2 regions of the Aeribacillus sp. FSL M8-0254 genome follow, and region 2 is predicted to be linked to the other one. Evidence: predicted binding sites of a transcription regulator. Region 2 holds the regulator's gene; the other holds the start of a gene.
What was found. Region 2 encodes NrdR, which represses ribonucleotide reductase genes. Its sites were predicted from a motif close to AACACNATATATNGTGTT; they were not measured.
Positions count from the first base shown of each region.

Region 1: a site for NrdR is predicted at 1,504-1,521, ahead of NSQ44_RS12525 (vitamin B12-dependent ribonucleotide reductase). Genes of this name have one in related genera too.

Region 1 is NZ_JBBOZY010000001.1:2,580,518-2,583,946, reverse strand. Features, by position in the region: gene NSQ44_RS12535 (rhodanese-like domain-containing protein) at 1-239, opposite strand, end outside; gene NSQ44_RS12530 (lipoate--protein ligase family protein) at 433-1,269, shown strand; gene NSQ44_RS12525 (vitamin B12-dependent ribonucleotide reductase) at 1,593-3,429, shown strand, end outside.
Region 2 is NZ_JBBOZY010000001.1:2,841,105-2,844,533, forward strand. Features, by position in the region: gene dnaI (primosomal protein DnaI) at 1-214, opposite strand, end outside; gene NSQ44_RS13800 (replication initiation and membrane attachment family protein) at 233-1,627, opposite strand; gene nrdR (transcriptional regulator NrdR) at 1,673-2,134, opposite strand; gene speD (adenosylmethionine decarboxylase) at 2,565-2,945, opposite strand; gene NSQ44_RS13815 (glyceraldehyde-3-phosphate dehydrogenase) at 3,207-3,429, opposite strand, start outside.

The DNA of each region.
Region 1 (3,429 bases), 260 kb from region 2:
GGTTTGTCTGGGCGGATTTCTTTATAGCGCTGTCTCAATTGGGAAAGGGGAATATTTCTTGCTCCTAAAATGTGGCCACCTTCAAATTCATTCGGCTCCCGCACATCGATGAGCTGCGCTTTCCGATAGCCGGCTTTAAATTCTTCCTCCGTTAATCCTTTCATAATCTTTTTTTGATATAAAAATGTGGCCAAAAAATAAATGATAATAGCTGCAAGAATGAGCAATGACCATTCCACGCTTGTTCGACTCCTTTTTATTTGTTTGAATTTATTTGTTTGAAGTTCATGTGAACATACATACGAATGTTGGACAACATTTATTATATAAAACAAGAATGGAAATGTCATTTCTTTTCGGGCGTTTTATTTAACAATATCCTCTTCATTTGATAGACTAAAAAAGCAAATATAAAATAAAGAGGGTTGCGATATGGGAAAAGAAATATGGAATTATATTGATTCTGGCTTTTCATCTCCTTTTTACAATATGGCTCTTGATGAAGCTTTATTGGACTGGCACAGTGAAGGAAAAATCGCTCCGACGATTCGTTTTTACGGATGGAATCCGCCGACATTATCCATCGGCTATTTTCAAAAGGTTGAAAAAGAAATTGATATGGATGCTGTAAGACGGCACGGCCTTGGCTTTGTACGAAGACCAACAGGCGGAAGGGGCGTGCTGCATGACAAGGAGATTACATATAGTGTCATCGTATCCGAAGATCATCCGCGAATGCCCAAAACCGTGACAGAGGCTTATCGTGTAATTTCGGAAGGAATTTTACATGGATTTCGCTTGTTAGGCTTAGACGCTCATTTTGCAATTCCAAGAACGGATGAAGAAAAACAGCATTTGAAAAATCCGCGGTCATCTGTATGCTTTGATGCTCCGTCTTGGTATGAGCTGGTAGTTGAAGGAAGAAAAGTTGCCGGGAGTGCCCAAACTCGCCAGAAAGGCGTTATCCTGCAGCACGGCTCGATATTGCTAGATTTAGATGAAAAGCTGCTGTTCGACTTGTTTAAATATCCTAATGAGCGGGTCAGGGAAAGATTAGAGAAAAACTTTAAAAATAAAGCGGTGGCGATCAACGACCTTAGAGAAACTCCAGTCACAATGGAAGAGGCATGGAGCGCCTTTAAAAAAGGGTTTGAATACGGGCTTGATATTGAGTTGAGACCGTACCAATTGTCTAGCGAACAAGAAGAGTATGTGAAAAAACTGGCTAAAGAGAAATATGAAACAGAAGAATGGAATTTTAGAAGATGAAGCGGCGAACATGCCGTTTTTTGTATGATCAAAATGAAATGGATCGTTGCTTGTAAATCAAGGTGCCGATGTGTTTTCAAAAACTGCAACTGACAAATTTCTTCAAATACCGCCGGAATGATTCTAAGATCATTAATTTTCTTTTCCTTGCTTCTTTTTTTGGTTAGTTTTACATTTGACATTTTCATAATGCAGCGTATATCATACAATATATAGAGCAAACAAATGTTCTTTAGCACAATATATTGTTATTTTTTCGTTGATAATATCATCTAAATGTGGTAACGTATATCAAGTACGATATTTTTAAGGGAGTTGTGAATATGACAGTGGCGCTGAATGAGAAAATGAAAATTGATGTGGAGAAGCTGAATAAAGATATCAGCCTTTTCCCGCAGGTGCATCCGATTACGGAAGATATGAAAATCACGCACAAAGGTGTTTCGCGCCTTGTAATGCTGGACAGGTATTCATTTAAAGACACTGAAAAAATTACGCTATCTGAAGGCGATTTTGTAGTGCTGACGATCAAGGAAGATCCAAAATTTCCTGCAAGAGGGCTAGGCTACATTAAAGAAATTGATTGGGAAAATAAAAAGGCAAAGGTTCAGGTCGAAGAAGAGTTTCGTCATACTCTTGAAAAGCCTGAAGAACGGGAGACGGGAATCATCGTTCGTTCTTTAGATGTCATCGAAAAACCGCTTGAAATTTTTTATGAACAAATTGCCAAAAGAAATGCAACAGGTCTTGCTGCTGTTGAAAAAACAGAAGAAAAAAGAAAAGAATGGTTTGAAAAATTTTATCAAGAGCTCGTCAATCTGCATTTTATTCCGGCTGGCCGGGTTCTTTACGGCGCTGGAGCAGGGACCGAAGTGACGTATTTTAACTGCTATGTCATGCCCTTTGTAAAAGATTCCCGTGAAGGGATCTCTGAACACCGCAAACAAGTAATGGAAATTATGAGCCGCGGAGGCGGTGTCGGCACGAACGGTTCAACATTGAGACCAAGAAACACATTAGCCCGAGGTGTAAACGGCAAATCATCAGGATCTGTGTCGTGGCTGGATGACATTGCAAAATTAACCCATCTTGTGGAACAAGGTGGCTCACGGCGAGGAGCCCAAATGATTATGCTGGCCGACTGGCATCCTGACATCATTGAATTTATCGTTTCCAAAATGCAAAACCCGCGCATTTTGCGCTACTTAATTGAAAATACAAATGATGAAGGAATTAAGAAGGCGGCTGAAGACAAGCTCAAATTTGTTCCTCTTACACAGCAAGAGCGCGACATGTATCAAGGAATTGTCAACTTTAAAAATGTTCCGGGCAAAGGAGGCTTTTCAGACGCTGTTATTAGAGAGGCGGAATTAAAGCTTCGAGTTGGAGGAACATATACTGTTCATAATCCGGAATTTTTAACAGGCGCTAACATTTCTGTCTGCTTGACGAAAGAGTTTATGGAAGCAGTGGAAGAAGATCGGGAGTATGAGCTTCGCTTTCCAGATGTGGAAAGCTACAATGATGAAGAAATGAAGATTTACAATGAAGAATGGCATAAAGTTGGCGATGTGCGCGAGTGGGAGAAAATGGGGCATCGCGTGCGCGTGTACCGCAAAATTCGCGCAAGAGAGCTTTGGAAGCTGATTAACATTTGTGCAACCTATTCAGCGGAGCCAGGTATTTTCTTCATTGACAATGCCAATGATATGACGAACGCAAGAGCATATGGACAAAAGGTTGTTGCAACAAATCCGTGCGGTGAACAGCCGCTTGCACCATATTCCGTCTGCAACTTAGCAGCAGTAAACTTGGCGAAGATGGTCGACAAGGAAAAGAAAGCTGTTGACTATGAAAAGCTCAAACGAACTGTGGAAATCGGCGTCAGAATGCAAGATAATGTCATTGATGCTACGCCTTATTTTCTCGAAGAAAACAAAAAGCAAGCGCTGGGTGAACGGCGCATCGGCTTAGGCGTTATGGGTTTGGCGGACTTGCTTATCTACTGCGAAAAAGAATATGGAGCAGAGGACGGCAACAAGCTTGTTGATGAAGTGTTTAAGGTAATTGCAACGACCGCATACCGGGCATCAATAGAACTGGCAAAAGAAAAAGGCAGCTTCCCGTTCCTAGTCGGCGAAACGGAAGAAGAGACGCAAA
Region 2 (3,429 bases):
TTCGGCATTCACGGCAAAACTTGCTCTGCGTTACAAATTCATACAGTTTGCCTAAGCTGCGGTCAATCATATGTTCATCGATTTGATTTTTATGCTTTTCTAAAAATAACCTGACATCTTTGTCCGATTTTATTTGCTGTTTCAAGTTCAAATACGTTTCCCGAAACCCTTTGCTGTTCATGAATTGTTTTAAATGATTTTGCAGGGATTCCATCTTCCTCCCTCCTTTCACCTAGTCCTTCTGTTTATTTTTATATTTTTTAATCCGCTCCTGCAGCTTTTGTTTTTCTTTTTCAAACGCTTCCGGATCGATGTTTTCTACCTGTTGATTTTCGTTTTCCAAAAGCCATGAAGGGAGTTTTTCTTTTCGAACGATTTTTTTGCTGTCAGTCTTCTTATCCTTTGTTTCCGCCCAAGTTAAATATTTCTTATGTTCTTTTTTCGCCACATCCACTGCATCCTTCACAGTTTTAATTCCTAATCGAGCCCAGTGGCTGGCAATTTTCTCAACATACGCTCTTGACAATTTCATATTTGTTTTTAGCAGGACATAATAAATTAAAACATTGACAACTCCGGGAAGCAGCTTTTGCTGAAACATGACATCTTCAATAATTTTCAAATCCGCTGCGGACGGTTCAATCCCGCCTGAAATATCTTTTAGAAACTGTCTTGGAGAGATGGATTCAAGCTGTCGAATTAATTCCTTATCTTTTGACTGTTCAATTTCTTCGTCTTTCACCCGCTGATTCAAAGGCTGAAGCCTATCAACAAGCTCTGGAAGACGGTTACCGTGATTCAGCTTATACCAATCCCTCGCCCATTTTCGCAGCTCGTCTAAATTAATTTGCTCATCATGATCCAAAGAACGGATGACCAGATTTTTCATTTCAATTGGATCAATTCCATAAACATATGCTAATTTCTCAACAGCTTCCTTAACCGCAGGCGTGATCGCTTTTTTGGGCACAATATGCTCTGATAAACCGTCATAAAACAATTGAAAATCAAAGGACTGGTTTTGAATCGAAATCGGTTCTCCAGGCGCATGATCAAAAAGCTCCTGATCGTTTTCCTCAGGTTCCATTGCAATATTGGCTGAAAGCTCAGATGGGTGGATCGATTGGTATACTTCATGAAATGATCTTGTCACATCTTTAGCGTTGCTATCAACCGATTTATCGGAAAAATAGCTTTTCAATCTTTGGTACACCGTTTTTCCAACTCTGTTGTATAAATATATGTTCAACATTCCATCATAAAAAAATTGTTTGGGGGAAAGAGGTCGTTGAAGTTCATAAATATATTTTTTCGGTTCGCTTTCATCGACAAGGTATGTTTTTAAAAGACCTATTCCTTCTAATTTCAAACGGTCATGATAAATTTCATTTAATGGGGATTGAGTAACAGCCATTAAAAAATGGTGGGTCGATTCCGTCCCCCAAAGACGGTTTTGTTCAAGCTCACTCCAAAGCGTCATGTATAAGTTTAACGTTCTTGGCCCGATTAAGGGCTGGTACAGTAATGTAAGAACTTTTCGGTCAAATTCATGAATCAAACTGCTCGTACATTTCACAACGTAGCGATCAACAGGCAGCAGCTCTTTCCAGTGATGATGTCCAATCATTTTTTCAAAACCTTCCCAAATAGCATGTCATAATCTCGCAGCTCTTTATGAACGTTCTTTTTTGATCAGTTCTTTCAATTCCTCAATAAAGACATTTATATCTTTAAATTGCCTGTAAACAGAAGCAAATCGAACGTATGCGACTTCATCAATTTCGGCTAGTTTGTCCATCACCATTTCGCCGATCGTTTCGCTTGATATTTCCGATGTACCTAGATTTCTTAGTTCTTTTTCAATATCATGCGCAGCATCTTCCAATTTTTTTAAAGAAACCGGTCTTTTCTCACAAGCTTTAATCATCCCGCGCAAAACTTTTTCCCTGCTGAACTCTTCACGTGTTCCTTCCTTTTTCACAACGATGAGCGGAATTTCTTCCACTTTTTCAAACGTTGTGAACCGATATTGACATTCCTCACATTCCCTTCGCCTCCGAATTGATCTCCCTTCATCGACTGGACGCGAATCTAAAACACGTGTTCCAAAATGGTGGCAGGAAGGGCATTTCATATCACCAGCTCCAATCTTTTTAACTAAATCAAAAAAGCTCTACCTACATCTTATTAAATAGCATTGGATCAGACAAGAAACTTTCAAGTTCTTGTATTTTTGGTATAGATAATTCGACTGAATGAAATGGATTTCTGTCAGTCCGGTCCAATCAAATGATGTTCGAACCGCCAAACAGTGATGGCAGCCATGCCAATAAAAGCTTTTTTATTTTTACATCACTACCATGAATGATTTTAAAAACATCAAAGCCTCTTTTTCATAACGGCTTTGCAGGGGGTAGAATAACTCGGTCCTTTGAGGCCGCAAATAAGATGCCTCTAAATACCATTCAATATGAAATATTATTCTTAATTATAATATAAAAAGAGGTGCAGTAAAAAGCTGACACCTCTTTGCATTTCCATTCAAATTTTATTCTGTTTTTACTTTAAAGTGCTTTTGCTTGACCCTGTTTGATTTGAACAGGACCCATACCGCGAGGAATTTCAATATTTTCGCGCGTTTGAGCACCTAAAGCTTCAGAAATGTAATCCGCTGCAATATTTGGATTTAAATCACCGCAAGTGTACACATCAATGCTAGCATATCCATGCTCTGGAAAACTATGAATTGTTAGGTGTGACTCTGAAATGATCACAACTCCGCTTACACCCTGAGGCGCAAACTTATGAAACGCAACCTCCCGGATTTCAGCACCTGATTTTAATGCTGCATTTACAAACGTTTTTTCAATAAATTCCAAGTCATTCAACTTATCAAAGTCGCATCCCCACAGCTCAGAGATAACGTGACGTCCCATTGTTTCCATAGCCATGGATCCCCCTTTATAAATTTTTATGAATTCTTCGCACTCTGGTATGTTTAACTACCACGGGGGAAAGTTAGTCCAAAGAGGTCCTAACCCTTTAAGTAGCCACATTACCTTGCGTTTAAGAAGTTCACGAAAAATAGTATATATGGTTTGATTTGTTTTTGCAACATACTTTGTCAAAAATTTTGTGCTGAAAAAAGTATCCAAACAAAAAGAAGAAGAGGGTCAATCTTTGTAATGATCAACCCTCCCATCATTTTATACAGCTGCGGCCAATTTATTCAATTTGCTTGCTACAAGTTTTGCTAAATCCACAACGCGGCAAGAGTAGCCCCATTCATTATCATACCATGCAAGCACTTTTACCTTTCTTGTTCCCATAACCATTGTCGTTAAACCGTCGACAATAGCAGAGTGCGGGTTTGTGTTGTAGTCAACCGATACGAGCGGTTCTGAAGAAAAATCTAATATCCCCTTCAGC